3 regions of the Paenibacillus shunpengii genome follow, and region 1 is predicted to be linked to each of the others. Evidence: riboswitches for the same ligand, from Rfam matches in the RefSeq annotation. Region 1 holds a riboswitch; each other region holds the start of a gene.
The links. A riboswitch is a leader RNA that binds a small molecule or an ion and turns the genes downstream of it on or off. The one in region 1 is predicted to bind cyclic di-AMP.

Region 1 (11,087 bases):
AAAGGCTCGGTCGGATTATAGGAGAAAGGATATCGCTCCACGGTTACTCCCCCACATTAACATTTTTCTTATAAGGTAAATCCACGCCATGATATCTAAATACCAATTCAGGCAAACATCAATTATCTCATAAATCCAAGATGATAGCAATTCTTTTTTGTTGTTGATTCGATGCATTAAAATGAAGCAGCTTGCTTAAGCTATGCTCAAAAAGTAACCAGGTACGCATAGTATATAGAAATGGGGCGCTATGAACGAATGAATTGGAACATCCGCCAAGAGTATCCATCCGACTATTATGCCATTACAGAACTGCATGCTCTCACCTTCTCTTACAGCTACGGAATGGGTGAGGCCGTTCTTGTCAATATACTGCGAGCACGGAGCACTTTTGATCCGGAGCTGTCTCTCGTTTGCGAGCTGGATGGGCAGATTATCGGCCACATTTTATTCACTCCCCAGCCTATACGTATCCAGGGCAGCACCTACCAAGGTCTAATTCTGTCTCCACTAGCAGTTCATCCTAATTATCAAAAACAAGGTATTGGATCCGCGTTAATCGAAGCGGGCCATCATCGTGCCTTACATAAAAACTTTGCCTTATCCGTTGTACTGGGTCATCCCCATTACTACGTTCGCTTCGGATATCAAGGAAAGGCATGGATGGACGAGCAGGTCCACATTCCTTTGGAGAGCATCTATACCGATCGTATTGCCGTAGTAAGGGAACGCCGTATTGAGCTGGGAGATATTCCGTCTTTCTCACTGATGTGGGAGCATTTGCATGCCTCTTCTCCGCTGGCACTTATTCCAGGTTCATCTATTCAGGATTGGATCAGCCCCGGTGCAGGTACGATCAGCACTGCCTTATTAATTGATGAGGAACTTCGCGGATATATTAGATACTCCAGCACAGACCCGGAGAAAATCAGCTTCATTGTGGCACAGGACAGTCATTCCCTGCTCCTCATTGCAAATTACTTCAAACAAAAGTTAAACCCGCTTACGGCTTCTCACTTATCTTTGCCGTTACCAGCAACCTCCTATTTACTCGAACGGTTTGGTACAACCTTTGATGTTAACATCAGCACTTACGCCGAATATATGGTCAAAATATTAGAAGGCCCCCTTCACTCCAAGCTGCATCATCATTTCACTGCCTTTGAGGAGGGTACCGTCCCGCGCGGCTCCATTATCTGGCCTGTTGAGTTTGACGTGTGTTAGCAGCACAAGACATAACATCTGATGCAATGATTATGATGATGTGAGCTCTGTAACGACGGAGCCGCTCGTCTCCGATATAACCTCCATTCCTCATGAGCAGTGAAGATGATTATTCCTGTACCCCTCTATATCACGTATGATTCAGATTGCAACCGTTACCAAACCACGGGTGCCAATCTAAATCAAATTATAGGAGGAATCGTAGTGACGAAATTGAATCTGCTTGACTACAAAACAAAACGGAAGTCTGTCGCCTTCCGAACGCTTGTATCCGGAATCAGCCTGTCTCTTGCCCTTCCCTTACTTCCCCTAACGAGTTTATCTGCTGAGAGTACTTCTGCTGTAATGATTGCTGAGGCTGGACCTCAAAATACACAGGCTCTCACAGCTGCCGGGAATTTATACGTAGCTCCTAACGGTTCTGCAAGCAATCCCGGGACACTCCAAAGTCCGACAACCCTTGAACATGCACTCACGCAAATTGAAGCAGGCTACACAATTTATATGCGCGGCGGTACTTACAGCTATCCCTCTACCATTACAATTGATCGAAATAACAGCGGCAATTCTGCCACGGCAAGAAAAACACTGGCTGCCTACGGAAATGAGAAGCCTGTCCTTGATTTTTCTGCCCAATCCTTTGCCTCGACCAATCGCGGTTTGCAGCTGTTTGGCAGTTACTGGCTTGTGAAAGGTTTGGAAATTAAAGGCGCGGGAGATAACGGACTGTATATAGCCGGTAACTATAACCGTATTGAAAATATAGAATCGCATCATAACCGGGATACTGGAATTCAGCTTGGCCGCTATGCGTCCACTGCCGGATACAGCGAATGGCCCGCTTATAATGAAGTTATTAATTCCTATTCACATGACAATTACGACCCTGATAATGGCGAAGATGCAGACGGTTTTGCTGCTAAACTTACGGTCGGCCCCGGCAACGTATTTGATGGATGTATAGCGGCATATAATGTCGATGATGGCTGGGATCTCTATACGAAGGACGATACAGGCCCGATTGGACCGGTAACGATCCGCAACAGCATTGCCTACAAGAACGGTCAAACCTCGGACGGAACGTCTACTACGAGCAGTGACGGCAACGGATTTAAGCTGGGTGGAGAGGATATCGCGGTGAATCATACGGTGGTTAACAGCATTGCTTTCCAAAACAAGAAGCACGGCTTTACTTTTAACAGCAATCCCGGCTCCATTAACTTCAAGAACAATACATCCTGGAGCAACGGACAGAGTAATTTTGCATTTGATGAGGGTACGCATATCTTCACAAACAATTTATCCTTTGCCGGAGGAGCAAGCGATAAGACGAGCGGAACAGACGTAGCATCCAGCAACGTGTGGTGGAAAAACAAAAAAAGCGTCAATGCGAAGGGGCTGCTCGCCAGCAGTGAAGATTTTCAGTCTCTTGTTCCCGCAGTTGCTCGTGACGCAAACGGAAATCCGGTATTGGGCAATTTCTTGAAACTGGCTTCAGGCAGTGATTTGATCGGAGCCGGGACACCAAGCGGTACAAATATTGGAGCACGTTAATTGTTACTACAAATATGTAAGAAGGAGCCGACAAGCGTTCGGCTCCTTCTTACATATATTCACTGATTTCAAGCCTCAAACAGCACTTCCCCTGTCCGGGATAGATCATATCCCGATATTGAACCCAGCTCCCGGATAAAGGACTCGGAACGCAATATATCCAGAACAGTTCGAATAAGCACTTCATTCTCGGGCTTATTTATTAGCACAAGGTCATATCTCTCTACCGTCAGCGGAATGAATTCCACCCCTTGCACAATCGTTGCCGCTTTCTCGATGCCTACTCCGACATCTGCCTGTTTGGAAGCGACCCTTCCGGCCACAGCCAAATGATTGGATTCCTCGTCATAATAGCCCATTAGCTCTCGGGCAGCGATCCCATGCATACGAAGCTGTTCCTCAAGCAGCACCCGTGCTCCTGCACCCCGCTCCCGGTTCACCATACGAATTCCCGACTTGGCCAGATCCTTCCACTCATGCAGTTCATGAGGATTGCCAGGCTGAACGTATAGTCCTGCTCGTCTGCTCATCAAATTCACAACTTTATAAGAGCAGCCGATCAGCAATTTGCGAATATAAGGAATGTTGTATTCTCCGGTATCTCCGTCCAGTAGATGGGTGCTGACAATATCGGAATGTCCCTGATACATGGAAATTAAGCTGTCCAGGCTGCCTACGTAGGATCTAAGCGGCCTGATGCCAGGCGAGCGCTTCTCTATATGCCGCACCAAAATATCGAGGCTCATATCTTGTCCTGTAATCACCACTTGCCTTACTCCCTGAGTCGTCACCTGAACAGCTGGTGGATTCGCAGGAGCATCGATCACCGGAGTTAAAGATCTTGTCTCCTCACTAGAATATTGACCAACCCCTTTGGAGCGCTGCTTGTACGCCTCAAGATCAGAGTGGTCGACCCGCATCTGCTTACCTACACGATAGGCTGTAAGCTGCCCCTTCTTAATCAGATCGTACACCGTTAATTTTGATATTTTTAGTAGCTGGGCGATTTCCTCGGTTGTATAGGAAATATCAGTCACATCTGCCACCCCTCTTGTCAGGTATGCAATAACAAATGATTAATGCTATTGATTGTACCATACTCTTTTCTTACCCTCGTATTGTAATTGTTCAAAGAACCAATATAATATATTTAATTATATCTAATTATAATCAAATATATCGATTGGATGGAGATTATGTTAAAACAAACGAAGCTTAGTATGATTTCTTTCTTCCTTCTAGCTCTGGTATTCATATCTGCCTGTGCATCACCCAATGCTTCTTCACCATACCCTTCAGCAGACCATAACAATTCGGACAGCAGCGCATCCTCGACTCCTTCATCTGAACGCACAGAGCTGACGATCTCAGCGGCTGCAAGCTTAACTGATGTACTGGAGGAACTACAGCCCCGCTTTGAGACAGCTCATCCTGGTATAAAGCTCAGCTTCAACTTTGGCGGCTCCGGCTCTCTTCAGCAGCAGATTGAGCAAGGGGCACCGGCTGATCTGTTTCTGTCAGCAGCTGAGAAAAATATGCAGACCCTTATAGATAAGGGGCTCATGGATACAGAAAATACGACTACGCTGTTAACCAACGAGCTCGTACTGATTACTTCCAGCAGCAACGAGCTGCCTATATCCTCTGAGCAGGATCTCACTGCTAAAGATATCAAGATTGTTGCCCTTGGCATACCTGAAAGTGTACCTGCAGGAAGCTATGCACAAGAGGCGCTTACTTCGCTTGGCTTATATGAACAACTCCAACCCAAAATAGTTCAGGCCAAGGATGTGCGGCAAGTATTACAGTATGTCGAAACCGGGAATGCCGATGCCGGTTTTGTATACAAAACAGATGCACTTACTTCCAGCAAAGTGAAGATCGTGCACACTGTCGATCCCTCAAGCTACACAGCAATTACATACCCTGTAGGTGTGGTATTGGACAGTGCGCATCCCGAAGCGGCAAAAGCGGTTTATGACTTTTTACAGTCTTCCGAAGCCCAAGCTGTATTTACTAAATACGGGTTCTCGGTGCCTGAATGATGTCAGCTTCATTTGACTGGCATGACTTCTGGGCTCCTGTGCGCTTATCCTTACTGGTTGCCCTATTGTCCAGTGTTATCACGATTGTGATGGGCGGGCTTACTGCAAGATGGATGTCCAAGAGCAAGTTCAAAGGAAAGCTGCTGCTAGAAACAGCGTTTATGCTGCCAATGGTCCTTCCACCCACGGTTGTAGGCTTTCTGCTGCTCGTCCTGCTGGGGAGAAATAGCTGGATCGGAGCATGGATTGAGGCCATCTTTGCCGCACCTGTCGTATTCTCGTGGACAGCCTGTGTCATCGCCGCTGTTGTCGTCTCGTTTCCACTGGTGTATCAGACGATGAAGGTCGGATTTACGTCCATTGATTCCGAGCTTGAAGCTTCCGGACGCTCGATCGGTGCGAATGAATGGCAGGTATTCCGGTATATTACACTTCCACTCATCTGGCCTTCTGTTATTTCTGCTTATATTCTCGGATTTGCACGAGCGCTTGGTGAGTTCGGCGCAACGCTGATGCTTGCAGGCAATATTCCAGGAAAAACTCAAACCGTCCCTACGGCCATATACATTGCTGTGGACAGCGGGAATACGGTCATGGCCTGGGCCTGGACGATTGCGATCGTACTTATGTCGTTCCTGCTGCTGCTTCTGACAGGACGCAGAAAAAAGGATTAGCATTGTGTATATATATCAACAGAACCACTCCAATGCAGCGGCAGGAAATCAGTAAAATCAATGTATGCAGCATAAATAATAGTTCAAACCAAACCCTTATGTGATTTTAACGAAGGGTTTTTTGGTGCTCAATTTATTAATATATTTTTGTTTTTGGCATTATTACAATATATGGATATAAGATAGAGTCCCAGAATCAATTTATTTAGTTACAATATTGTTACTTTTGTAGATACCTGTTTCAAATCAATGACAATATATTACCCGACTTAGCGGAAATTACTCGAAAAAATCCGGTTCTTTCTATGTTTTATTCCAATAATTGGTGTACAAAAAGTAAAACAAAGGTAACATTTTTGATACTTTTTAACCTTAATTTATTATATATTAATTACAGTTAATTCATATTAAAAAAGTGTGCCGAATCTATCAGAATAGTACGGGGGACGATTTACAACATTTGGGGTGAATGCAGCAGTTAAGAAATGCTAGAGTACCTTCTACTCGAACCCGACAGCTAACCTCGGAGGCAATTGGAGGAAATTTTCAGAATGAAGAAGTTTGGTAAATATATGTTGTTCTCATCCCTGCTCGCAGCTGGGTTAATCATGGGTAATGGACAAGCAGATGCATCCTCTTCCAGTACCAATACGGTAAATATTCAAGTGAACAGTAATCTGATCGATTTCCCAGACGCGGAGCCATTCCTGGATCAGAATTACAGTACACAAGTGCCGGTCCGCATGCTTGCTGACGAAATGAACTATACGATTAAAGTATTTAAGAGCGGAAAAGAAACGGTGGTCAAGCTGTCCAAGGGAGGTACAACCATTCGTATTCAAACTAACCAGACGACTGCGATGGTCAACAGCAGCAAAGTAAGTCTCGGCACGCAAGTGTTCATCCGAAATGACCGTACATATGTACCCATTCGTTTTGTATCAGAAGCCATGGGCTATGACGTAACTTGGAAAAAGGATCTTATGCTGGCCATGATTAGCACAACCGGTAAAACATACAGCCCTGCACTTGTTCCAAACGACCATGTCAAAGGCACTAGCATTGTAAATGAAGCGATGAATCACATCGGCGTTCCTTATGTTTACGGCGGTTCGACCACAAGCGGGTTCGATTGCTCTGGTCTGGTTAAATATGTATTCGATAAATACGGAGTATCCCTGCCGCGTACAGCAGCTACCCAATATAACCAAGGCTCATCTGTATCCAAAGGAAACCTGCAGCAAGGCGATCTGGTCTTCTTCAAGACAACAGGAAGCTCGATCTCTCATGTCGGTATCTATGTAGGAAACAATAATTTCATTTCAGCTACCAGTTCCTCCGGCGTAAAAATCGACAGCCTGGACAATACCTATTGGGGTCCTAAATACGTCGGTGCAAAAAGAGTTCTATAAATGAAATATATATAATCAAAACCCCTTTGCTGCTTGCCTGCAAAGGGGTTCATTATGTATGCTCTGTATTTATATCTATAGCAAAGAAGCTGCCACAGTAATTTTGTGGCAGCTCCTTTTTTATATATGATATTGGATTAATTCGTAAACAGATGATTACCGATCTGCTTGATCGTTGGACGTTCCTTGCTCCATTCGGAGGTTGCGATCTCAGGGTTATAATAGTACAGAGCTCCACCTGACGGATCCCAGCCATTGAGCGCACTCTTTGCCGCCTTGATCGCAGTCTCATCAGGAGCCAAATTGTATTGGCCGTCATCTACGGCGGTAAACTGTCTTGGCTGCAGAATGACCTCTGTGATGGAGTCCGGGAATTCATCCGATTGAACCCGGTTCAAGATCACTGCTCCGACTGCTACTTGACCTTCAAAGGATTCTCCCCGGGCCTCGCCATGGATAGCCTTGGCTAGTTGATTCAGTGAAGTTTGGTTAATCGGTGCTTTTTTCTTAAGCACGCTGATCGTCTCTGGCCCTGCGATTCCGTCAATCTTGAGTCCAAATTGCTTTTGGAAGGAGCGAACGGCCTGCTCCGTTGCCTTACCGTAATATCCTGTTGACCCTGCACTCATAAATCCGATACTGCTTAGTCTTTCCTGCAAGTCCAGCACATCAGCACTCTGAATTCCCTGCTGCATTACCGCAGCACTTGCACCTGCCGGTGCAGCAACCGTTCCATACGCTCCCAGAAGCGCAGCACAGATCATAAGTCGTTTTGTTAGTTTTCTCATTGATGTCATTCCTCCTGTTGTGTTTGAATAGATCAGCGAAGCAGCACCAGTCATAGTTCTGCATTCAATTAAATATATCTATAAATATAGATAAGTGTATATTTAGATATATTTGGATATAAATCGCCTCATATAGCGATGATGTCACTGCCTATATGTCAGTGCAGATATATTATGATTAATCCGCTGAAAGCTACCAAAATCGAGCACTAATGATATCCTTCAGCGGATCATTTCTTTTCCAATTACAGTACAAACCCCATCTTTACAGTAAACTGTTGCATTTTATACAGAAGCGAATTGGATCGATCCGCTATTTCGTAAATACATGATTCCCAAGTCTTTGCGTCACAGGCCGGGATTTAATCCACGACGAGGATGCTGTCTTAGGGTTATAGAAATACAGAGCACCCTTGGAGGGATCATAGCCCGTCAGCGCCCTGCGGGCAGCCTCATAGGATGCAGCCGTTGGACTGCTGAGTTTACCGTCCATGGCCGGCGTAAATTGATTCTTCTGGAATATGACGTTTGTTATGGAGTCCGGAAAAGCATTGCTCTGAACCCGGTTCAGAATAACGGCACCCACCGCAATCTTACCTGTCAAGGATTCACCGCCAGCCTCATCCTGTATAATCCCTGCCAAATGCCGAAGCACCTTATTGTTGATTGGAGCAACCGCCTCAAGCTTGGACTTCGTATTAGGACCGACAACACCATCCACACTTAATCCGTAAGCTCGCTGGAATGACTTGACGGCAGCTTTCGTATGGTTACCATAGTAACCGCTGATTCCAGCCGTAAAATAATTTTTGCTATGCAGTCTTTCTTGTACTTCCACGACCTCTGCACTTTGACTGCCAAGGCGCAGTGTCGCTGCGTCTGCTGATGCCGCTGAGCCCAGCACGGAAAGTGCACAGGCACATGTTATTAATAGAGTTGTTATTTTCTTCTTCATTAAGATCAGATATCCTCCAGTTTCATTCATGTTAGTCTGTATCATCAAGGACGACTGACTTCATTACTTGAAAAGGCGGAACAAAAACGTTCACCTACGAACTACACTATATCACAGGTTACAAATTTGTCATATCTGACAATGGTCCTAATCTTCGAGCTCAAGCCCTTTAGTCTCTCTGCCAAGGATAAGAACAGCTGCTGCACCTATTAGCACGGTAACAAAAAACAATACGAAAATTGACTCCACGGCAACCCCGTTTTGTACCAATAGTCCTACGAGCAGCGGTGCAAGAATCCCTCCAACGCGGCCGATTGAGGCAGAAAGTCCGACACCCGTTGAACGTGCCTTAAGCGGATACAGCTCCGGCGTGTAGGCGTACATTCCTCCCCAAGCTCCAAGGTTAAAGAATGATAATGACATGCCTGCCAGAATCAGGCTGACTTCTGTTTCCGCATTACCAAACCACAATGCACTTACTGCGGTCATCACCAAATATACAACGAGTACGAATTTACGTCCGAACTTCTCAATGAAGTAAGCCGCTGTGAAATATCCTGGAAGCTGGGCTAATGTCATAATCAGCACGTATTGGAAGCTCTTGACCAGCTCAAAGCCCTTGATCTGCATAATGCTTGGCAGCCACAGGAACATGCCATAGTAAGAGAACACCACTGTAAACCATAGAATCCATAGCATTATTGTTGTCCTGCGATGCTCAGTGGACCACACGGATGCAAATTTCTCGCGAAATGGAACCTTGCGCAGCTCCTGCTTGTTCTCAAGCCGAGGTGAATCCTCGATAGCTCTTCGCAAATAGAGTGCATATAGCGCAGGCAGCGCTCCGATCAGGAAGGCTACCTGCCAACCGTATTCGGGAATAACGAAAAAGGAGATCAGCGCAGATAGAATCCATCCCGCTGCCCAGAAGCTCTCCAGCAGCACAACGGCTCGTCCCCGCTCTTTGGCCGGTACAGACTCCGATACAAGCGTAGAGGCTACAGGAAGCTCTCCACCAAGGCCGACCCCGGCAATGAACCGGATAATACATAGAAACACGTAACCTGTAGCCAGTGCCGAAATTCCGCTTGCTACAGAGAAAATAAGCAGTGTCCACATGAGGACCGCCTTGCGTCCATACTTATCTGCCATCGTTCCTGCCAGCAATGCACCCACCGCCATGCCGATGGAGGTGGAGCTCGATACGAGTCCAACTTCACCCGGCGTAAGCAGCCACTCTTTGGCCAGTGCCGCAACGATAAAGGACATCATGCCGACTTCCATTGCATCGAACATCCAGCTGAGCCCTGCGCTGAACAGCAGCTTGCGCTGCTTCGGATTACGCAATACTTCTAAATTACTCATTGTAAGGTTCTGCTCCCTATCTATGTATTTGAATGAATCACATCCACTTGAACTAAAGATCTTACTTCTCCGGTCTTAGGATAGATTCTTCCCATCCTTCTCCAGTTTATATCTTTAGTTCATGCTAGTTAACCCATCAAACTATTTATAATGGATTCTGCCAAACTGTCAACCTTTATTTAATATAAAAAGGAGAACAGTCAGCTTTATAGCTACTGTTCTCCTTGGCTACTCGTTTTTTTGCGCAAAGGTTAAATCCCCTGTTATCTTTCGGTACCATGCCTCATAATGATGGATCGCAAGTCCTGCGAAGGAACGATGGGTCGTGCCCAGCTTGCCGGCAATTTCAATCTCTGATTCCATGTTCGTTACCGGCTTACGGAAAAAGGTTAAATGCTCGCCTTCGTCGGTATGGCCCAGCTCTGCGCCGATCCACACCTTCTTATCAAGCTCGTCCGCCTCCGCAAGCTCCTCCTTGGACAGCTCATACATCTGCTCTCCGCTGTCCCTGTAAGCCATAATGGCGATGGCATCGAACCGATCAATCACCCAGCGGCTGAACGTGCCGCTGCCATCAGGAGCTTCCCTGGAGTCAAGCCAGAACGGTACAGCAGCACTCATGTATAACCCGGCTTCTGCACCTTCCCGGCTCCATTCCTCCATGTTCTCGCTCCATTCGGCAATGACGGCTGCTTCCTCCCGTTCCCATCTTCTCAGCTGGTAGGGCTCAACATCGAATTGAACACCGTCGAACTTCTCTTCAGGGGCTGCATTCCCATTGTAGGTCTTCACCCATTCAATCCATGCCGTTCCTTCACTTCGCTTCTCCGCATAAGCCCAGTCTGCATGTCCGTTAAGCGCATGAACCGTAATATCAGCAGCATGCGCTGAACGGTTGAATGACCGATAAGCCTCATCACTTACTTCTTGCTGCGTCTGGAGGAAGACCGTGTCCACCTCCTGTTCTTCCAGGAATTGCACGATCTCCTCCGTATGCTGCTCAATAAGAGAGGCATCCCAGAGCCAGGTTGCTTTTTTCTCATCCATGACCGGTGACTTCAGCATGAAAT
Region 2 (11,087 bases), on a different contig from region 1:
AATATTTTGTGCTCCAGACTCGCCCAGAAGTCCATCGCGATCGTTCGAATCTGAACTTCAACGCAGACATTCTCTGTCCCGTCAGACAGAAATACGGGTACTTCAATAATCAGATGCAGACTTTTGTAGCCATTCGGCTTCGGATTGGCAATATAATCCTTTACATCAAGCACTTTAATATCACTTTGCTTCTGCAGCATCTCACTGACTTTATAAATATCGGATATAAAAGAACACGTTATTCGAAGGCCTGCGATATCCTTGATATGCTCTTTAATGTTGCCAAGCGAAATCGGATATCCCTTGCGATACAATTTCTTCAGAATACTCTCGGGAGACTTCAATCTGGACTTGGTATGTTCAATAGGGCTGTAATCATGAAAGGCTTCGAATTCCTCTTTTAGAATATCGATCTTGGTCTCAATTTCGTCCAGGGCGAATTTGTATACCATCACAAAACGGGTAATTTCATGCTTGATTCGCTTCATCTGATCTAGCTGACTCATTTGATTCATGTGTATTTCTTCCTTCCTCACTCTAGGTGATCCTACAGAAATAACTTGATTAATTTTCTTTTCCTTATTTCATTGTACACGATCTGGACTCCCCATTTCAAAACAGGCAGCTTTATCGAAAAAAAGAACAAATTTACAGGAACTCAGGCATAAGCTGATATAAATGGTTAGACATCATGATAAAATACGCTCGGCAGGTTTACTCAAATATAAACTTAATCCATATTCAAGGGGGTGACTCCAATTCCTCTTGTTTTACGTGCAACGTACAATGCAACAGGCGCAATCACCTTTACCGGTAATACACTTGGCTTAAGCCGCTCCAATACGGAGGGTGTGCCAGGTACCTTGGACAGCATCGGCGCCTTTATCACAACGAACTCGGCAGTCAGATTCGGTACATACCCGTTAGGCACAACCAGCTCATACCAGAGCAACAATTCATCAGCGGTGCTGGTACTTCCCTCAGGAAGTACGGTACTCTATGCCGAGCTTATATGGGGCGGCTCTTACATCAACGGCAGTGTCAATTTAAGTTCGGCAATCAACAACCCGGTAATCTTCACGACTCCTGCCGGCACCAGCAGCGTGACACCTGACCCCACTACTTATAATGCCTTTGATCTTGGTAACGGAGCACAGGCTTATGTAAGATCGGCCAATGTCACTTCCCTCGTTCAACAAGGGGGAGCAGGGACTTACATTACCGGCGGAGTCGTGGGAACGATCGTTGTTAATAACGATACGACAGCTAATCATGCGGGATGGACGCTTGCCGTAATCTACAATAACCCGACGCTGCCTTTTCGTAATATGACGCTTCGGGCAGGCGGTCTTCTGGTTAATACGTCCAATCAATCGACGATAACCGGATTTGCCACCCCTACTTCAGGCGCACTTGGAGGAAGAGCCCTCTTTAGCGCCCAGGAAGGAGATGCGAACCGTACCGGAGACTCGGCACAGTTCGGACCGACCGCAGCTACGCTCGTGTCTTTATCCGGGCCGAACAACTTCGCGAACAACTTCTTCGCCTCACAAATTAATAATGATGCGGGACAGTTGAATACAACAGGAAGCTTTGGCACGTCCAATCAGACGAACGGTGCACCAGGGACGAATATCATCGCCGGACGTCAGGGCTGGGATATTACGAACGTAGATATATCCGCCAGACTTGTCAATAATCAGACCTCAGCGGTGCTTAATCTTACAACCTCCGGCGATGTTTATATCGTGAATGCCAATGCACTGCAGATCAACATTAATTCACCCAATATAACGGTATCCAAAAGCGCAAACGTATCTGGCCTGGTTGTTGGCGACACCGTCATTTACACCGTTGTTGTTGCAAATACAGGTACAGCAAATGCAGCCAATGTCGTCCTTACCGATGTGCTGCCTGCAGGTCTAACCTTTGTTACGGGAAGCGTTACGGTTGCAGGAACTCAAAGACCAACGCTGGATATTCGTTCAGGCGTACCAATCGGCACATTGAATCTGTCAAGCAGCGTGACGATTACGTATCGTGCTACAGTAACGTCCATCCCGAGCCCTCAGCAGGTGGTGAACACGGCGAATGCCGCTTTTACGTTCCAAAGCGTTGCGGGTGGAAGCACTATTACCGGCGTTATTCCGTCCAATGCTGTAACACTTCCGGTGTATGCTCCCATTTTTAATCTAGTCAAATCCTCCAACATCGCTAATGCAACCGTCGGGGATACTCTTACTTATTCTATTGCAGTTACAAATTCAGGGAATATCGGGGCGACCACCACTTTTACTGACAATGTTCCGGCCGGTACCAGCTATGTGCCAGGAAGCTTTCAAGTGAATGGCAGTACCATCGCAGGGGCAAATCCTGCGACAGGAGTGAATATCGGAGTCGTTGCGTCAGGCAGCACCTCACAGGTCACATTCCAGGTCGTTGTAAATTCCTTGCCTTCTCCCCCGACACTAAACAATCTAGCCTCCGTATCCTACACCTATCAACCACCGGATGGTCGTGTATTTAGTGGATCCGCAGCCTCCAATACCTTGTCAACGCCTGTATCATTGCCAAATGTAGCTGTCAGCAAAACAGCAAATCTGACGGATGCCGCAGTAGGTGAGGTGCTCACGTATACAACGGTGATAGCGAATAACGGCACTACAGCCTTGGCAAGCATCGTATTTACGGATGTTATTCCTGCAGGAACCTCCCTTGTACCCGGAAGCATCACGGTTAATGGAGTAACCCGCAATAATGCGAATCCCGGAAGCGGTATTTCGCTGCCAAGTATCCCAGGAGGAAGCTCATCGACCGTAACCTTTCAGGTGCTCATCCAGTCTGTTCCTGCGAGCGGGCAAATCGTCAATCAGGCCAGTGTCGCATACCGTTCAGGGACTTTTAACGGTCTTGGCACCTCGAACACGGTATCTACTCCTGTATATCAGCCGATTATCAGTGCTGTGAAATCATTGAACGACAATTATGCTACAATCGGCGATATCATTACAGTAAACATCAACCTGCAAAATACAGGTAACATCGGTGCACAAGTATCAGTCACAGATCCTATACCTGCTGGTACCCTTTTTGTCCCAGGGAGTGTTACGATTGGAGGCACCAGTGTGCCTGGCGCTGATCCAGTATCAGGCATCTTTATCGGGACACTGACAGCGGGAAGCACCAATACGATTACTTTTCAGCTTCAGGTTGCGTCTCTACCTGCACCGCCTTCCATATCGAATACGGCCTCGGCTAATTACTCCTATGTGCTTCCAAGCGGCCGTACACTAACAGGCTCAAGTTTGTCCAATACTGTCACTATTCCTGTATCGGCTCCAAATGTAACCGTTGATAAAATTGCCAACGCAGCCGAAGCCGCAATCGGTGATGTCATCACTTATACCCTTACTGCTTCCAACAATGGCGTAGAGCCTGTCAGCAATGTCATTATCTCGGATACCATCCCGCAGGGAACCGTCTTTGTTCCGGGTTCAGTAAGAGTTAACGGTGTGGTGTCTCAAGCTTCCAATCCTTCTGGTGGAGTGGCCATCGGGTCTGTACCTGGTCAGTCCTCCGTCGTAGTCAGCTTCCAGCTTCAAATTGTTGCCCTCAACGAAACAGGAATAGTAGCGAATCAGGCAAGTGTCGCTTTTACCAGTGGTACATTCACCGGGGCATCTGTATCCAATACTGTTATCCTGCCTGTCTATAATGCGAATGTATCACTAACCAAGTCTGCTAACAGATCAAACGTCACTGTAGGTCAAACCTTAACGTATACTTTTATACTCTCTAACACAGGAAACACACCGGCTTTTGCCACACTCTTCGATGAGCTTCCGCCAGAGGTCGTATTTGATGCTAACAGTGTTGTCATTGATGGTCAGCCTACTCCAGGCGCAGACCCGGAAACAGGGATCAACATTACCAGCATTCCTGCGGGCGGAACGACAACAGTCACCTTCATTGCGACCGTCAATGATCTGCCGTTATCCCAGCGGGTGATCAATCAGGCTGACGTGAATTACTTCTACCAGACAGGAAGCGGAAGAATATTAACCGGTACTGCTTCCTCCAATTCGGTCACGGTTAACGTCTCGGCTCCAAATGTGACACTTAGTAAGACTCCCTCCAGAACAACGGCTATTGTGGGAGATTCCATTATTTATACGATTGTCGTTACAAACAATGGAGGCGCACCAATTAATAACATCGTACTTAGCGATAGGCTTCCATCCCAAGTTTCCTTCATTCCTGGGAGCGCGACTGTAAATGGAACTCCTCTTCCATCTGCATCTCCGCAATCAGGTATTCCAATCGGCAGCTTGGCTCCTGCAGTCAACGCGACCGTAACTTTTGAGGTGAATGTGACCATGGCAGTGCCTTCAGAAATTAATAACCAATCAACCGTAAGCTTTACATCCGGCGTCTTCTCAGGTACTTCGAACTCCAATACATCTACCATTCCTGTCATACAGCCGCAAATTTCTCTGCAAAAAACAGCAAGTACAAGTAACGCAACAGTGGGTGATACCATTGTATATACCGTTGTTATTACCAACGCAGGCAATCTGGCAGCCGATTTGGTTCTGAGCGATACCGTTCCGGCAGGAACCACATTCTCGCCTAACAGTGTTATTGTTCAGGGCAGCCCGGTTCCCGGTGTGGTCATTAGTGATGGGGTCAGTATTGGTACCATTGCTGCAGGACAGAGCGTAACCGTCTCTTTTGCCGTCGTGGTTACTTCCCTGCCGTCACCACAGCTGATCACCAATCAGGCATCCTCTGTCTTTACTTTTACACCTCCGGATAATCGGACGTTGACGGGCACTGCGGTATCGAATACCGTCAGCTTCCCCGTGTCCGCTCCAGATGTAGAAGTGACGAAATCGAGCTCACTGGCCGATGTTTCAGTGGGAGATATTATTACCTTTACGGTAACTACCCTGAATGAAGGGATTGCTCCGGTCACGAACGTCCTGTTCTCAGATCCTACGCCAGGCACGACCTTCATACCGGGAAGTGTGACCATTAACGGGGTGCCTGACCCTTCTGCTTTTCCTGCGGGAGGGATTGAACTGGGTACCATTACACCCGGAACCTCCACTACAGTAACCTATAACGTAAGGGTGGACACTATACCTAGTCCTCCTCAAATTACAAATCAGGCGGCGGTTACCTATACATCAGGCGCTTTTACAGGGACCACCTATTCCAACACGCCGATTATTCCGGTATATGAGCCTGTTCTCAGCGCTGTCAAGTCAGGGAGCTCCATCAATGCGACCGTCGGTGATACGATCACCTATACCATTAGTGTCACGAATTCAGGCAACTATGCTGCATCATTCACATTAACGGATCCGATACCAGCTGGGACGTCCTTTGTCGTAAACAGTGTATTAATTAACGGCCTTCCGGCTCCTGGAGCCGATCCGGCAGTAGGTATTCCCGCGGGCGTCGTGGCTCCAGGTACTTCAACAACCATCATATTCTCGGTCGTCATTGATACTTTGCCGAGTCCGCAAATTCTGTCAAATCAATCGTTTATTGCTTATGCTTACACGCTTCCTTCCGGCAGAACCTTAAGCGACAACACCGCCTCCAATGTCTCTGTTATAACCGTCTCTGCTCCAGATGTCGCGGTAGTAAAAATTTCTGCGCTGACGGCGCTATCAGTAGGTGATGTAAATACTTACAGTGTAAATGTCACGAATAACGGCATCGCAGCGGTAAACAATGTAATTCTGAGTGACCCGCTGCCTTCATTTGCAACCTTTGTTCCCGGAAGTGTAACGGTAGATGCAGTATCTATTCCCGCTGCCAATCCTTCTACCGGCATCAACATTGGAAGCATTCCGCCGGGTGCCAGTGTCAATGTTACTTTTCAGGTACAGGTAAACGCTCTGCCTCCGACAACACCTGCTGAGCTTACTAACCGCACAACGGTTACCTTTACTTCCGGTACCTTCTCAGGAAGTACCTTCTCGAATACCGTGTCGACTCCAGTATTCCAACCGATCCTAACGGCCGTAAAGTCCGCCAATACGGCTAATGCAACCGTCGGAGATATCGTCGTTTACAGCATCGTATACTCGAATGCAGGTAATTATGGAGCTAATGTCATTCTTACTGATAACATTCCCGCCGGAACAACACTGGTCCCTAACAGCGTCATTGTAAATGGAGCTCCTATAGCAGGTGCAAATCCGGCTGCAGGTATTGACCTCGGGGTCATCTCGACAACAGCTACTGTCCTCTTCTCTGTAACGGTAGACAGCCTGCCTGTAAGCCAGCAGCTATCCAACCAGGCGAATTCAACCTTTACTTATACATTGCCTGACGGCCGTACGTTAAATGGCTCCTTTGCTTCCAATCTGCTGCAGATTCCGGTCTCTTCGCCGAATGTTTCATTAGTCAAGAGTGTCTCGGTGCCTACAGCAGTGGTTGGCGATACCATAACTTACAGTGTTGTAATTACCAATAACGGGATTACAAATGTCAGTAACGCGGTTCTATCTGATGTTCTTCCGTCCCAGAGCAGCTTCGTTCCTGGCAGTGTTACGATTAATGGCGTTACCCAGCCTAGTGCAAATCCAGCCGGAGGGATCAGCATCGGTACACTTGCACCCGGAGCATCAGCAACCGTTAATTTTGCAGTCAGTATCAATGCTTTGCCCCCAGCGCCATATATTATTGAGAACCAATCATCGATCAGCTTTACAACAGGAACCTTTACGGGAGCTTCTTATTCCAATACGGTATCTACTGCAATCTATCAGCCGATCTTGAATCTCGTCAAAACGGCAAGCTCATCCAACGCGACCGTTGGGGATACAATTGTGTATTTCCTGAGCTTGACGAATAACGGCAATCTGCCAGCAGATATGGTCTTGTTTGATGACTTGCCAACAGGCACCGTGCTCATTCCGAACAGCGTACTCATTAATGGAGTTCCGCAACCGGGAGCAAATCCGGGCACCGGCATACCAGTCGGGCTGGTACAGCCTGGAAATAGCGTATCCATTACCGTTACCCTTCAAGTTGTTGTTGATACGCTGCCGAATCCTCAGCAGTTAGTCAATCAAGCGACCGGCAATTATACGTACTCACCGCCAGATGGGCGTGTATTGTATGGAACCATCAGCTCTAATGTGCTGGTTATTCCGGTATCATCGCCAGATGTTACTGTAGTGAAGAGCTCCCCTGCAATTGATGCTGTCGTGGGAGATGTCATTACATATACTGTCGTTATTACCAATAACGGGATTACAGAAGTGAACAATGTCATCATGGTTGACCCTGTACCAATTGGCACAATTTTTGTCACAGGCAGTGTTACCGTAGACGGTGTACCAAGACCTTCAGCCAATCCAAATTCAGGCATCAATGTAGGAACGATCGAAGAAGGTACCTCTGTCGCAGTTACATTCCAGGTGCAGGTTGTCTTGATATGAGCCTGGATCCGAATCAGGAACGCCTTCTTCAGAACCAAACGTCGGTTACTTTTATATCAGGAGCAACAGGTGGTGTAGCTTATTCCAACCTGGTGAGCATTCCACTAACCGGCCCGGTAATCACGATTCAAAAATCAGCTTCCGTTACGCAAGCTGCATTAGGCAGCATCATCACATACGAGCTGAACATTGCTAACACAGGGAACGCCGATGCAGAGGTTATTGTGCAGGATGCGATCCCGGAAGGTCTGCAATTTATTGTTAACAGTGTGCTTCGGAATGGGCAGCCTCTTCCGGGTGTAGACATTTCTTCACCTCTGAATATAGGTATCGTTGCCAGCAGCTCAGCAGCCAATATCAGTTTTCAAGCCATTGTCACCAGCCTTCCGCCTTCTAACGAGATCTTCAATGTGGCAAGCGCAGCGTATACTTTTCAAACTTTGGATGGCCGAACCATCACGAGATACGTCACTTCTAACGGTGTGCGGATTGCAATTGCCAATGCGCAGCTGACCATATCTCAGCGTGCCAACACGCTTCAAACCTTTGTTGGAGATGTTATTACTTTTACTGTAACGATTCAAAATACAGGCTCCGTACCCGTGCTCAATGCGAGATTGAGCGTAGTGCTCTCTGCAGGAATGAGCTTTGTTCCGGGGAGTGTGATACTTAACGGTATCATCTCTCCGGGTCTTGATCCTGTTCAAGGCTTTATACTTCCCGTCATTAATCCTGGAGAGGTTGTACAGCTGACATACCAAGTTCGTGTGCTCAGCGTTAGTAGTCCTTTATCGAGCGAAGTACTCGTTGCTTACACCTCTGACGGCGTGCCTGTACAGACCAGTTCCAATGAAGTCGTTCTTTCCCCAGTTGAACCCGTCGTGAACATGGTCGTAACGGTCATGCCTGGTCAAGTCACCTATGGAGGCGCTGTACAGTTTACTGCTGTGATACTAAATGAAGGGGATCTCCCGATCGAGGCTGTTTACTATATGAATTTTCCACAAGGTCTTATCTTCGAAGATTATTCGGTTCAAATCAACGGGGTCGAGGTTCACAATGCCAATCCTGTGCTAGGCATAAGGCTGGGGACTTTGTTTCCGAGATCCAGAACGGTCATTACGTACCGAGCCCTTGTATCCTTCACCCCCTATTCCCGATTTACGCAGATGAATCTGATCAATCAAGCAGCTCTCCAGTTTACGTATCGACTGACCGATAGCAGAACGGTCTCGCTTCGTGAGGAGACAGAGGTCCAGGTATTATTTCTTGCACCTGTTATTCAGGCGGAGCTCACTTCACAGCCTGTCCGGGTTGAGCGGGGTGATGAGGTCACCATACGAATCTTGGTTCGCAATACGGGAAATCTTGCAGCAGCTCTATCGCTGCGAGGTCTCATTCCACCGGGTACAGCGCTTATGAGGGGAATCTTGCACTTCCAGGATGGGACCATAAAGCCCTTCTCAATACAAGATTTGATAGACGGGATACTCATCATAGGGGTTCTTGAGCCGGGACAATATGCAGAGATTGAATATATCGTTCGTGTGAATATCGAAGGACTTCTGCCATCCGATTTGTTAAAAGGGTACGTTACTGTATTATTTACTTATTTGTTTGAGAACAAGGAATATACACTGGAAGTTCACTCGAACGAATATATCATTGTAATCGAGCAGCACGATGAATAGAAATATCATACTCATCATATGAAAATCCCTCACTTCAATCCTGGAAGTGAGGGATTTTCTATTCTTGGATGATACTTAACTCCTCAATCTACTAAATTCGACAAAAACTAATGACAAGTTTGTCAGAAATTTATGAACGAATGAACACCTTCCAAAGTTCCTATACCTTCGGTTTAACGAGCACTTCACGATTTATTTTACACAACAACGAAAAAACTATGCCAAACTTCGGAAAAGAGAGTTGATAAATATACCAGTGAATGATAAAATCCAAAAGTAGATAAAGTAACAATTTCGTAATCATTAATGTCACTTTCGTTGTCGAAATCATTAGGTGTATGACTGATAACTGCCGAATTCTCGCACCAAGAAGCGGGGGACCCGACCATTTATGGGTGAATTGATCAATATTAAAGTGATCATAGGGAACCTTCAACCGAATCCTTAGCTAACCTCGCAGGCATTGGAAGGAGTATTATTTACTTTGAAAAAGACACTAACAGCAGCGGCACTAGGGTTCGCTCTATTATTCTCCGCAGGAGTTACAGAAGCATCCGCATCTATTCTATCTAAAACAGTTAACAATACCGTAGGCATACCTTACCAATTTGGTGGTTCCACTCTATCCGGATTCGATTGCTCCGGATTTACTCGTTATGTATATAAGCAGCTTGGTGTGAATCTGCCTCACAGCTCCAAACAGCAATTCCATAAAGGACAGGCTATCAAGAAATCCGAGCTTGTAAAGGGAGATCTTGTCTTCTTTAATACCAGCGGATCCGGTGTTTCACATGTGGGAATTTACCTTGGCAACAATCAATTTGTGTCCGCTACCTCATCCAAAGGGATCGCCATTACACCGATTAACAAAGGATACTGGAGCTCCAAGTACTACGGAGCCAAAAGAATACTGAGCCCGGCCTCTGCTGAGAGAGCTGGATTATAATTACATTACCCGATATATTATCGTTCAAACAATAGTACAAGCATATAAAATAAATGAAGAAGGTCCAGGAATGATTCCTGGACCTTCTGATGTATATGACACAGCAAGGGCTTGGAGCATTACGTTTAGATTTGGCTGCTCTTCGCAATGACATAGGGCTTCTTGGCATCACCGATCAACCTGCGATCCGCAGACAAGTGTACATCCTTATCCAATATCACGTTCTCAAGCACCGCATTCTCCTCAATTACGCATTTCTGCATAATAATCGAGTTACGTATTCGCGCCCCGCTATGTATCTTAACACCCCTAAAAATGATACTGTTCTCCACCGTTCCCCCAATAACGCATCCATTCGCAATTAAGGAATTACTGACTTCGGCCTGTTCCAAATAACGAGTTGGCGGCTCATACTTAATCTTGGTATGCACCTCATGATATTTAAACAGCTGATTGTACTGTTCCTGCTGAAGCAGCTCCAGACTGTTGCGGTAATAGCTGTCCACAGAGTTAATCACGGCATGATATCCATCATAAGCATAAGCTGCGATTTTGAGATTGGTCAGATTGTTCTGTATTCCATCTCGAAAGAAATGATTGTGGCCATGAGCAATACAATGATCTATTAATTTCAGGAACAGCTGCTTCTCTACAATAAATGCACCTAAATAGATATTGGGATGTCCACCTTCCCCATGCATCTCCGTGACCCATCCGTTATCCACATCGATTCGGATGCTTGATTCATATTCTGGGAGAATTTCATCTGCTTTTTTATACAGCAGGGTGATGTCAGCCTGTGTTTCCATATGATAATTAAACATCTCTCTATAATCAGCTGTGTAGAGATGCTGGCTGCCGGTATGAATAATATGTGTTCCAGACCCTCTCAGGAAAAAATCACGATTGTTATGAAAATGCTGCAGGTCTCCTTTTGATCTGTCCGTGGGATCATTCCAATCCGGCGGCAATATGAATAATCCTCCATGC
Region 3 (11,087 bases), on a different contig from region 1:
CCGGCGTTCAACAACTGTGCACTTGCGGATCTCCGTTAAACGCCAGATACGATCTGGATAGTCTTAAGAAGGTATGGAACCCTGAATCTTTACTAGGCAGGGAGATGAACCTGTGGAGATACCATGAGCTGCTTCCTGTAAGGGAACCGGAGCATGTGATTACATTGGGTGAGGGGATGACACCGCTGCTTCGTATGCCGAGTCTCGGGATGGATATGGCGATTCCTCAGCTGTATATGAAGGATGAAGGCTTGACTCCGAGCGGGTCATTCAAGTCACGTGGTGCTGCCGTTGGTATATCCAAAGCCAAAGAGCTTGGCGTATCCAAATTTGCAATGCCGACGAATGGGAATGCGGGCGCAGCCTGGTCCTTATATGCAGCTCGTGCCGGAATTCAGGCAACCATTGTAATGCCTGTTGACGCGCCGCTGATTACGCGTAATGAATGTATTGCCGCAGGTGCGGATTTGTACCTCGTGAACGGACTAATCAGTGATGCAGGCAAGATTGTTGCAGATAAGGTCCGATCAGAGGGGATCTACGATGCATCCACGCTTAAGGAGCCTTATCGGATTGAGGGCAAGAAGACGATGGGACTGGAGATTGCAGAACAGCTGGGCTGGCAGATGCCGGACGTTATTCTGTATCCGACAGGCGGCGGTGTCGGCTTGATCGGAATCTTTAAGGGTCTGCTAGAACTTCAAGAATTGGGCTTTATAACCGGTCGTCTGCCGAAGCTGGTAGCTGTACAGGCTGCTGGCTGTGCTCCAATTGTGAAAGCTTGGGAGCAGAATGCGTCTGAATCGGAATTCTGGTCCGACTCGGAGACGATTGCCTTTGGTATTAATGTACCCAAAGCGATTGGAGATTTTCTTGTACTGGATGCCATATATGAGACGGATGGAGCTGCCATCGCTGTAACGGAAGAGGAAATTCTGTCTGAACAGCGTTTGTCAGCCCGGTTGGAAGGATCGTTCATTTGTCCGGAAGGTGCTGCTGCTTTTGCTGCCGCACGTATACTTCGGGCTAACGGATGGATTCAGGACAACGAGAAGGTGATTGTCCTCAATACGGGTACGGGCATTAAGTATCCGGAAACGATATCCGGCGATGTTCCGCTGCTGAACCCGGGAGATACGATTCCTAAGGCGCTGACATAATAGAACATATACAAATTATTAGTAGGAAGCCATCTCGCTCCAGTTGGGCAAGATGGCTTTTCTTGTGAATATCGAATAGTGTTTGGTGAAAAGGGATCGTTTCTAATATTGCTTGGCGTATCTTTTGTGGATGAGAGAAGCATAACTAAGCCATGGAGCAGGAGATGTAAACAATTGACGTTTTAATAGAGAGCGTACCTGATTAATATAAAGTAAGCTTACACTAGCATAGAACAGAAATGAGGACTGAATAATATGAACATAGCTTTATTTGGAGCAACGGGAACGATTGGACAAGCGATCTTGGATGAAGCGTTGGGAAGAAAAATGACGGTAACTGCGATTGTGCGTAATCGGTTTAAGTTTAACGAGAAGCGTGAGGGACTCACCATCATCGAGGGCGACATTCTTAAGCCTGAATCAGTTGCTGAAGCCGTGAAGGGACATGATGTGGTTATTAGCGCATACGGTCCTGAGTTCGGTAAGGAAGAGGAATTGGTCGAGGCCGCACGCTCCCTTGTCGAGGGCATTCGAAACAGTGGAGCCCAGCGTCTCCTTGTCGTTGGCGGAGCAGGCAGTCTGCTGACCGATAGCGGAGTGCCGCTGATGGAGACTCCGGAATTTCCCGAAGAGGTTAGACCGCTGGCGCTCGCACATCGGGATGCATTTCATATTTACGAGGAGTCCGATCTGGACTGGACTTATTTGAGTCCGGCAGCAACGATTGAACCTGGCCGCCGTACAGGCAATTTCCGAATTGGCACAGATCGTCTTATTCTGGATGAAGCAGGGCAGAGCCGAATATCTGTCGAAGATTATGCAGCGGCTATGGTGGATGAAGCGGATGATCCGTATTTCAGCGGGTCCCGATTTACCGTGGCCTATTAGAAGAAAGTTCATCTTAGCGAGCGAGGTATAGATCCCTCGCTCTTTTTGATAGGAGGGGCTGGACAAAGATGTATGTTGTAACCGCGAAGCAGATGCGTGAGCTTGATCACATCGTAATCGAGAAGATCGGCGTTCCTTCGGCAAGCCTGATGGAGAATGCAGGCAAGGCACTCGCCGAAGAAGTGGTGAAGCTGTGCCGTGAAGCGCAGAATGGGCGGATAGATCGGAGAACACCGGGGGACCCATTGCAGGAAGATGAGGATAACCATCGCAGAGCATTTGAAGAGTGGCGTGGTGTGAGAGGTACGATTCGTACTGAAGAGACATTACACATCAATGACCGAAGCCAGGAACATTGGTATATACTCACTGGAAAAGGAAATAACGGCGGCGATGGGCTCGTGTGCGCGCGGCACTTGCAAGAGGCAGGTATGAAAGTAACGATTGTTTATGCTGTTTCAGCTTCAACGCTGGAGCAGGATGCTGCACTTCAAAGGGATGCGGCTGCGGCATACAGCATTCCGGCAGTCGTATATAGCGAGAAGGAGCCGCTGTCATTTCATGGCGTTACCGGTATTGTAGATGCGCTGCTGGGTACTGGAAGCAACGGTGCGCCGCGCAAGGCTTATGCAGCCTTGATCCGTGAGGCTAATGAGAGCGGACTCCCTATTGTCTCAGCTGATATTCCAAGCGGTTTAAATGCAGATACGGGAGAGCTCTATGAGCCTCATATCCGGGCAGAGATAACAGTGTGCTTCGGGTTGTTGAAACGCGGACTGACTCAGTATCCCGGTGCAGAGGCAGCAGGCCGCATCGTTGTAAGATCCATTGGGATTCCTTCTAAGCTCGCAGCGGATCAGGGCGGAACTGTACAAGTCCTTACAGAAGAGGTGCTGGAAGGGTCGCTTGGAATGAATCTGGCGCTCCGAAGATCAGGAGAAGGGCATAAGGGAACCTATGGACATGTGCTGCTTACTGCCGGGACACTTGCCATGAGCGGGGCCGGGCTTCTTAGTGCGCGTGCTTCGCTCCGGTCAGGCTGCGGTCTTGCCACTTGGGCGCTGCCTTACGAGCTGATGCTGCATGTCATCGGCAAGGTGCCTGAGCTGATGCTCGCCGATGCGGTGAGAGGAAATGACGGGCTGTGGACGGAGGAGTCAGCCGAGCGAGTTATACAGCTTGCGGAGGGCAAGGATGTGCTGGCCATTGGGCCGGGGCTTGGGCGCTTTGAGGGAGATACAAGGTGGCTTCGCCGCATTGTTGAAGCATGTGATGTACCTATTGTACTTGATGCCGATGCACTCAATATGGCTGCAGCAGGAGGGGAGGATTTCTTCCTAGGGATGTCCCGGACTGCACCGCTCATTCTGACGCCGCATCCAGGGGAGATGGCTCGATTGATGGGGATATCTACGAAGGACGTCCAGCGAGATCGGATTACCCATGCGGAAGCATATGCAGAGCGTACAGGCGTTATCCTTGTGCTCAAGGGCTCGCGCACGGTCGTTGCTGCTCCTTCAGGCAGCACCTATATTAACCTGACCGGACATCCCGGCATGGGAACCGGAGGGGCGGGGGACGTGCTGACCGGCATCATAGCGGGTCTATTGGCCCAAGGTTGGAGCGCTGAGCAGGCAGCAGCATATGGTGTATATCTGCACGGACTCTCCGGAGAACGTGCTGCTTACAAGCGGCATCATCCGGGAGGCATTACCGCCGGCGACATTATTGACGCATTGTAATACAGCGTTATTGGCAAGGATCCGCCGGTAAGGCGCCTGCAGATAGATCTACAAGTCAAATTTAAGGACACGCAGAAGCGTGTCCTTTTTACGTTCTGAATTGAAGTGTATCTAACCGCCGCGGGTTTTATCATCATGGGAATCTAGAAGGAATAATACGTCAGCCCATACTCCATCAAAAAAGAACGAACGAGCAGTCTGGAGCTTATGATAGAATGCAGATCTTCGTCCGCTTCCTGCATCATTTGCAGATCTGCGAGTGCTTCCTCGGCTATTCGGGTCCGTTCCATTCCCCATTCCTGCTCATGATCTGCAACACAGAGCTTGGCCTGCCCCACGGTCAGCTCCTTCAGTACGGCAAACACAGAGATCCATGGGATCAGATCCCCCGGAGCACTCTCCTGTGGCAGCTCAAATTCGGCAAAACCGTGTGCCGTCCCGCAGGTTATTTTAAATAATCCGCAGTAATGATGTTTCTCCTCTGTCAAATAAGGAAGCCGGCGTGAATCATAGCGTATGATTTCCATCGAGCTGATCGCATCCGTCTGGTAAGCAGGTACTGAATTATTCCCCATATAGGCGAGTGCCACGAGCATTCATCCTCCATTAATCATCCTCATTATTATGTTGATCATCATATAGCAGATGCCACCGAGGAGTAAAATGACTCTTGTTCTAAAAAAACCGGATTTTCATCAAATCGGACGAAATGGATGAAAGTAAGCGGTTAATTAAAGGCTAATCTCGATCGATCAGAGCTTTATCTATCGTTGTCAGCGTCTTACGCAAAAAGAAAGGAAATTGGAGTTAGAGAGAGTAACGAAGAGAATAATCAAGATAACAATCCCCTATGCGAAGTCAATGAGTTGAAATTCGTCTTATATGAGTACCGGACTTTCTTTACAGCACATCCGGTGAGGATTATGATTCATGGCATAAAAGCTTTGCGTCATTCAATTTCAAACCGCTTAATCCTTAAAAGGAGCGGGGGAACCAGTGAGGCCTGCCATAAGGGCTTCTAGGGGTGAATCCTAAAGAGCATAGAATTTGTGCTTCGTATAGGTAGGGCGACTCTCACGCCCGAATCCGACAGCTAACCTCGTCAGCGTATCTAGAGAGACTTTCTTATATCCGAGCTCTTAAGTGGCAGCGGCTTGTTCCCGCCTGCCTGCGAATAAGAAGCTGCGCGAGAGAGATTTCTCTAGCTCAGCTTCTTTTTTTATGGCCGGATGGAAGGGAGAAAACAGGAGGGAATGAACAGATGTCCGTTGAAGACGACGACGTCATCATCGTATCGGCCGGGAGCAAGCCGGGCAGATCCTTTATAAAGACCCTGCTCATAAAGGGTTTGCCGTTTGCCATCTTGGTCAGCTCTGAACATGAGCGTAAAGAAATGCAAAGGCTCTATGCGGAGCCGGTCATCCAAGTGGATTTCTCTGAACAAGCACCTGAGCCGCCTGATTTCCATGTAGGTAATGTATTTCTGTTCGAGGAGAGTCTGCCGGTGTGCTGTAAGTATATCCAAGTTTGCCGGTCATGGACTTGTAAGCCAATTTATGTCATTACAGAGCGAAGCAAACCGCGGCTCATCTACAGAGGGCTTGGTGCGACACATGTCATCTACAGCCGCGGCAGCGACTGCTCTTTCTTACTCTAAACCGGAATCGGGAGGTGCTAAGCAAATGCTGGATTTTATCATGATTGTATTGATCAGCTTGTTGACGCTTATTTCAATCGGAGTTATCAAAGGCTCAGACAAAATCACTTCGGAAGGGAGCGAACAAAAATGATGTGGGTGCTGCTCGCTATTGCAGCTGCTGTATTCATTTATTTGGTCTACGCACTGCTTAACCCAGAGAAATTTTGAAACCGAATTAAGAAATTAATTCGACTAACAATGAGTTAATGATAACTACCAGGAGGCTGATAAGTCGATATGTTAACCGTTATTTCCGTCTGTGTGACCCTAGCGGTCGTGCTCCTGCTGGCTCGTCCTGCAGGTCTATATATTGCAAGTGCATTTCGTTATGAACCAACCCGGATCGATCCGTGGTTCAGATGGATAGAGAGACCCCTCTATGCTGTCAGCGGCATCAAGGAGACGAATCAAACCTGGAAGCAGTACGCAGCTTCCTTTGTTATCAGTAATACGGTCATGATCGTACTCGTCTATCTGATCTTTCGGATACAGGCTCATCTGCCGCTGAACCCGAGCGGTGTTGCGGGTATGGAGCCTACGCTTGCTTTTAATACGGCGATCAGCTTCATGACCAATACGAATCTGCAGCATTACAGCGGAGAATCCGGTCTCAGCTATTTATCACAGATGATCGCCATTGTGTTCATGATGTTCACTGCACCGGCTTCGGCTTTTGCGGTCGCGATCGCATTTATTAGAGGACTTACGGGTAAGCCGCTCGGTAACTTCTTCGTGGATGTCGTTCGAAGTATAACAAGGGTATTGCTTCCGGTTGCTTTTGTATCAGCTATTCTGTTCGTTGCGGCGGGCGTTCCACAGACGTTAAAAGCAACAGCAGCAGTAACGACGCTGGAGGGTGCAGTCCAGGAAATTGTGAGAGGTCCGGTAGGCTCTTTCCTGTCCATTAAACAGGTGGGGAATAACGGCGGTGGATTTTTCGGAGTAAACTCGGCTCATCCGTTTGAAAATCCTAATGGATTTACGAACCTGCTGCAGATGGTGCTGATGCTTCTGTTCCCGGTGTCCCTGCCCTTCGCTTATGGCAAAATGGTGGGGAACAAGAAGCAGGGACGTGTCCTGTTCGTCTCCAGCAATTATGTTTCTCGTGCTGATGGGGGTATCACTCGGTGCTGAAGCGAACGGTAATCCTGCGATTGAGGCTGTGGGGGTTCAGCAGGAAGGCGGCAGCATGGAGGGGAAAGAATCCCGCTTCGGTGTGGCCTTGTCTTCTCTCTATTCGGTCGTAACGACCGCCTCCGAGACAGGAGCAGTCAACACGATGCATGATACACTGACACCGCTTGGCGGACTGGTCACTTTGGCTAATATGATGCTGAACACGGTGTTCGGCGGTATGGGAGCCGGCTTCCTGAACGTGCTCATGTACGCACTCATTGCTGTCTTTTTATCCGGTCTTATGGTGGGACGCACCCCTGAATTTCTCGGCAAGAAGCTGGAGGGCAAAGAGATCAAGCTGATTGCGATCAGCCTGCTGATTCAGCCGCTGCTCATTCTGGCTCCTACAGCGCTGGCGCTGTTCACCAATGCGGACACGATATCGAATCCCGGATACCATGGTCTGTCACAGGTGCTGTATGAGTACACTTCATCAGCCGCCAATAATGGCTCCGGATTTGAAGGCTTGGGAGATGCTACACCGTTCTGGAACATTTCTACCGGAATTGTCATGTACTTGGGCAGATATCTCTCCATTGTGCTCCTGCTGGCGGTTGCAGGATCACTGGCTGTCAAGAAGAGCATCCCGGTGACCTCAGGTACATTTAGAACGGACACCTATTTGTTTGCCGCGGTCTTTGTTGGTACGGTACTGATTGTAGGGGCACTTACTTATCTCCCAGCGATGGTGCTTGGGCCGATTGCAGAGCATTTGACGCTGAGCAGATAGTGCAGGAATGATTTTCTTATAAAAGTTAAAGCTCTTATTTGAATGGAGGAACGTTCGTCAATGGGACAAAAGAAATCAATGCTGAACAAGAAGCTCGTGCAGAGAGCGATGCTTGAAGCTGTCTATAAATTGAATCCGAAGGTGATGCTGCAAAATCCGATCATGTTCGTCGTCGAAGTGGGTATGGTGATCTCGTTACTGTTGACCCTGTTTCCGGATCTGCTCGGTACAGAAGGCTCACGGGGATTTAATCTAACCGTCACGGTGATCCTGCTGATCACGGTCTGGTTCGCTAATTTTGCCGAGGCGCTTGCTGAAGGGCGGGGGAAAGCACAGGCCGACAGCCTGAAGCAGACTAAGCAGGACATTAAGGCAAACAAGGTGGCTGGCGATCATATCAAGGTGGTATCCTCTTCAGAGCTCCGTAAAGGCGATGTCGTGTTTGTGAGAGAAGGCGAGCTGATACCGGGTGATGGCGAAGTGATTGAAGGGCTGGCTTCCGTCGATGAATCAGCAATTACGGGAGAATCGGCACCCGTCATTAAGGAGGCTGGCGGGGATTTCAGCTCGGTGACGGGCGGAACAAGAGTTGTCAGTGACCAGATTAAGGTCCGGATTACGAGTGATCCGGGAGAGTCGTTCCTTGACCGGATGATCTCCCTGGTGGAAGGTGCCAAGCGACAGAAGACACCGAATGAGATTGCGCTAAACACCGTGCTGATGAGTCTTACGATTATCTTCCTGCTCGTTGTTGTTACACTTCCGATTTATGCGGATTATCTGGGAATCCAGCTGGAAATTCCAATCCTTATCGCTCTGCTGGTCTGTCTGATTCCGACAACCATCGGCGGTCTGCTGTCTGCTATCGGGATTGCAGGCATGGATCGGGTTACTCAGTTTAATGTGCTGGCGATGTCTGGTAAGGCCGTGGAAGCTTCAGGGGATGTGAGCACCATTATATTGGATAAGACGGGTACGATCACTTATGGTAACCGAATGGCAAGTGAGTTTGTACCGGTTGGAGATGAGACGCAGCAATCCCTTGTGTACTGGTCGGCCGTCAGCTCAGTGAAAGATGAGACACCGGAAGGGCGATCGGTGCTGGAGCTCATGAAGAAGATGTCGATCACGATGGATGAACATGCGGCTAAAGGGGAGTTTGTACCTTTTAGAGCCGAGACAAGAATGAGCGGGCTGGATCTTCCTGATGGAAGACGGGTACGAAAGGGCGCAGTAGATTCCATTAAAAAATGGGTGAAGGAGCAAGGGGGAAGCATCCCGTCTAACCTGGATACGAAAAGTGATGCCATTGCAACGGCCGGAGGGACCCCGCTCGCAGTTGCAGTCGACAGTAAAATTTACGGACTGATCTATCTGAAGGATACGGTCAAGCCAGGGATGAAAGAGCGCTTTGATCAGATGCGTGAGATGGGGATCAAGACCATCATGTGTACAGGTGACAATCCGCTGACCGCAGCAACCATCGCCAGAGAGGCCGGAGTGGATGATTACATTGCGGAAAGTACCCCAGAGGATAAGATCGCTGTGATTCGACGAGAGCAGGCGGAAGGCAAGCTCGTAGCGATGACGGGAGACGGGACGAATGACGCACCGGCATTGGCCCAAGCGGATGTAGGGATTGCGATGAACAGTGGTACGGTTGCTGCCAAGGAGGCGGCCAATATGGTCGATCTTGATTCTGATCCCTCCAAGATTATTGAGGTGGTCGCGATCGGGAAGCAGCTGCTGATGACACGCGGAGCGCTGACGACGTTCAGTATCGCCAATGATATCGCCAAGTATTTTGCCATTATTCCGGCGATGTTCATGCTGGCTATTCCTCAGCTTGAAGCACTTAACATCATGAAGCTGGGCTCACCATCATCTGCCATCCTGTCTGCGCTTATCTTTAATGCGATTATTATTCCGCTGCTGATTCCGCTGGCGATGAGGGGGATTCGGTATAAACCAATGAGCACGGCAGGCCTGCTTCGCCAGAATTTGCTGATCTATGGTGTCGGCGGTGTCATTGCTCCGTTTATCGGTATCAAAATAATTGACTTGATTGTACACATTTGGGTATAGGAGGAAGATACAGATATGCAAGTATGGATGATATCACTGAGAGTGAGCCTTGCGCTGATGCTGCTGCTTGGACTGGGCTACAATCTGCTGGTCACCGGCATCGCACAATCCACCATGCCGCATCAGGCGAATGGCAGTCTGATCTACAATGAGCAGGAAGAGCCGATCGGTTCAGAGCTGATTGGGCAGCAGTTTACAGAGCCGGGGTATTTTCATGGAAGAGTATCCAGCATCGAGTATAATGCAGCAGGCTCGGGCTCGGCCAACTATGCTCCTTCAAATCCCGATTTGATTGCTCGTATGGAAGCCTCCCTACAAGAGTGGCAGAAGGAGAACCCCGAAGTGCCCATAAGCCAGCTGCCCGCAGATCTTATCACGAATTCAGGCTCGGGGCTTGATCCGCATATTAGTCCTGAGGCGGCAAGAGTACAAATTCCACGAATCCAGGCTGAAACCGGCATCTCTGAGGAAGAGCTTATGCAAATGGTCGACCAGCATACCAAGGACAGACAATTCGGCTTCCTGGGAGAGCCTGTCGTGAGTGTCCTAGAGCTTAATCTTGAGCTTCAATCGAAGCTTTCTATTCAGTAAAGGCTGCAGGAGGCGAGCTGAATCGATACCTATCGCAGAAAAACACCGGAAGAAATATTGGCAGCTATTCAGAAGCAGGGCCGAGGCAGGCTGCATATCCTGATTGGTGCGGCCAGTGGTACAGGCAAGACGTACCATATGCTGCTGGAGGGACGTTCGTTAAGTGAGCAGGGAGTCCATGTTGTGATCGGGTCCATGACGGCTTCCGATCGGGTTGAGACATCCCAGCTCATGAACGGGCTGGACCGGGTTCCTGGCATTATCTGGAGCCGAGGCGGGACAGAGACAGAGGATCTGGACGTGGAAGCCATCCTCTGCTGTCGTCCAGAATGGGTCTTGGTCGATGAGCTTGCCCACCGTAATCGTCCAGATGCAGCTGCAAGAACACGGCTTGAGGAAGTAGAGCGGCTCCTTGAGCATGGGATCAGTGTGGTCACGACCGTGAATGTCTATGAACTGGAAGGGGTTCAGCATACAGCCAGTCAGCTGACAGGAATCAAAGCGGCGGAGGTTCTGCCTGGTCATGTGCTGGAGATGGCGGATGAAGTAAGACTGGTAGATGTGACGCCAGAGAAGCTGCTCAGCAGGGTGGAGCAGCACAAACTCCGGGTTGATCAGCACTCCTCCGTCGTGAAGGAGGGGAATCTCTCGGTCCTGCGTGAGCTTGCCCTGCGGCTGGTGGCAGAAGGCGTTGGCGAATCCTTGATCAAGCTGCGAGAAGAACAGGGATATACAGGGCCTTCCCGCACGGGAGAACGGATCCTTGTATCGGTCCAGTATCACTTTAACGGCTCCATCTATATCCGTAGAGGACAGCAAATTGCAAGAAGGCTGAATGGGGATCTGCGAATTGTTACGTTTGTAGACCCTGACCGGAAACGGACCAAAGAGGAGGAGGCATTTCGCAAAGCGATGATTCAGCTTGCTGATAAAGTTGGGGCCAAATTCGAAGAGCTGCCGCTTCGCTCAAGACGAATGCTGCCGGATCAGCTTGTTGACTACGCCTTAAGAAATGG

Region 2: it holds a riboswitch for cyclic di-AMP, as region 1 does, so the genes downstream of both, ACFSVM_RS07640 (C40 family peptidase) here and ACFSVM_RS18015 (C40 family peptidase) in region 1, are expected to answer to the same signal.
Region 3: it holds a riboswitch for cyclic di-AMP, as region 1 does, so the genes downstream of both, ACFSVM_RS15200 (hypothetical protein) here and ACFSVM_RS18015 (C40 family peptidase) in region 1, are expected to answer to the same signal.

What each region holds. Positions count from the first base shown of each region.
Region 1 is NZ_JBHUMJ010000004.1:353,644-364,730, reverse strand. It holds gene ACFSVM_RS18045 (ATP-dependent DNA helicase) at 1-41, opposite strand, end outside; gene ACFSVM_RS18040 (GNAT family N-acetyltransferase) at 259-1,224, shown strand; gene ACFSVM_RS18035 (right-handed parallel beta-helix repeat-containing protein) at 1,570-2,778, shown strand; gene ACFSVM_RS18030 (substrate-binding domain-containing protein) at 2,847-3,824, opposite strand; gene modA (molybdate ABC transporter substrate-binding protein) at 3,975-4,823, shown strand; gene modB (molybdate ABC transporter permease subunit) at 4,820-5,497, shown strand; cyclic di-AMP (ydaO/yuaA leader) riboswitch at 5,906-6,044, shown strand; gene ACFSVM_RS18015 (C40 family peptidase) at 6,049-6,909, shown strand; gene ACFSVM_RS18010 (cell wall hydrolase) at 7,047-7,697, opposite strand; gene ACFSVM_RS18005 (cell wall hydrolase) at 8,011-8,652, opposite strand; gene ACFSVM_RS18000 (MFS transporter) at 8,800-10,017, opposite strand; gene ACFSVM_RS17995 (hypothetical protein) at 10,246-11,087, opposite strand, start outside.
Region 2 is NZ_JBHUMJ010000002.1:1,605,077-1,616,163, reverse strand. It holds gene ACFSVM_RS07655 (GTP pyrophosphokinase) at 1-515, opposite strand, end outside; gene ACFSVM_RS07650 (beta strand repeat-containing protein) at 750-7,460, shown strand; gene ACFSVM_RS07645 (DUF11 domain-containing protein) at 7,457-9,151, shown strand; cyclic di-AMP (ydaO/yuaA leader) riboswitch at 9,492-9,629, shown strand; gene ACFSVM_RS07640 (C40 family peptidase) at 9,636-10,097, shown strand; gene glgD (glucose-1-phosphate adenylyltransferase subunit GlgD) at 10,223-11,087, opposite strand, start outside.
Region 3 is NZ_JBHUMJ010000003.1:178,127-189,213, forward strand. It holds gene ACFSVM_RS15180 (threonine synthase) at 1-1,160, shown strand, start outside; gene ACFSVM_RS15185 (NAD(P)-dependent oxidoreductase) at 1,416-2,048, shown strand; gene ACFSVM_RS15190 (NAD(P)H-hydrate dehydratase) at 2,117-3,790, shown strand; gene ACFSVM_RS15195 (hypothetical protein) at 3,934-4,380, opposite strand; cyclic di-AMP (ydaO/yuaA leader) riboswitch at 4,746-4,914, shown strand; gene ACFSVM_RS15200 (hypothetical protein) at 5,052-5,447, shown strand; gene kdpF (K(+)-transporting ATPase subunit F) at 5,580-5,657, shown strand; partial or broken gene kdpA (potassium-transporting ATPase subunit KdpA) at 5,727-7,395, shown strand; gene kdpB (potassium-transporting ATPase subunit KdpB) at 7,456-9,480, shown strand; gene kdpC (potassium-transporting ATPase subunit KdpC) at 9,496-10,071, shown strand; gene ACFSVM_RS15225 (histidine kinase) at 10,129-11,087, shown strand, end outside.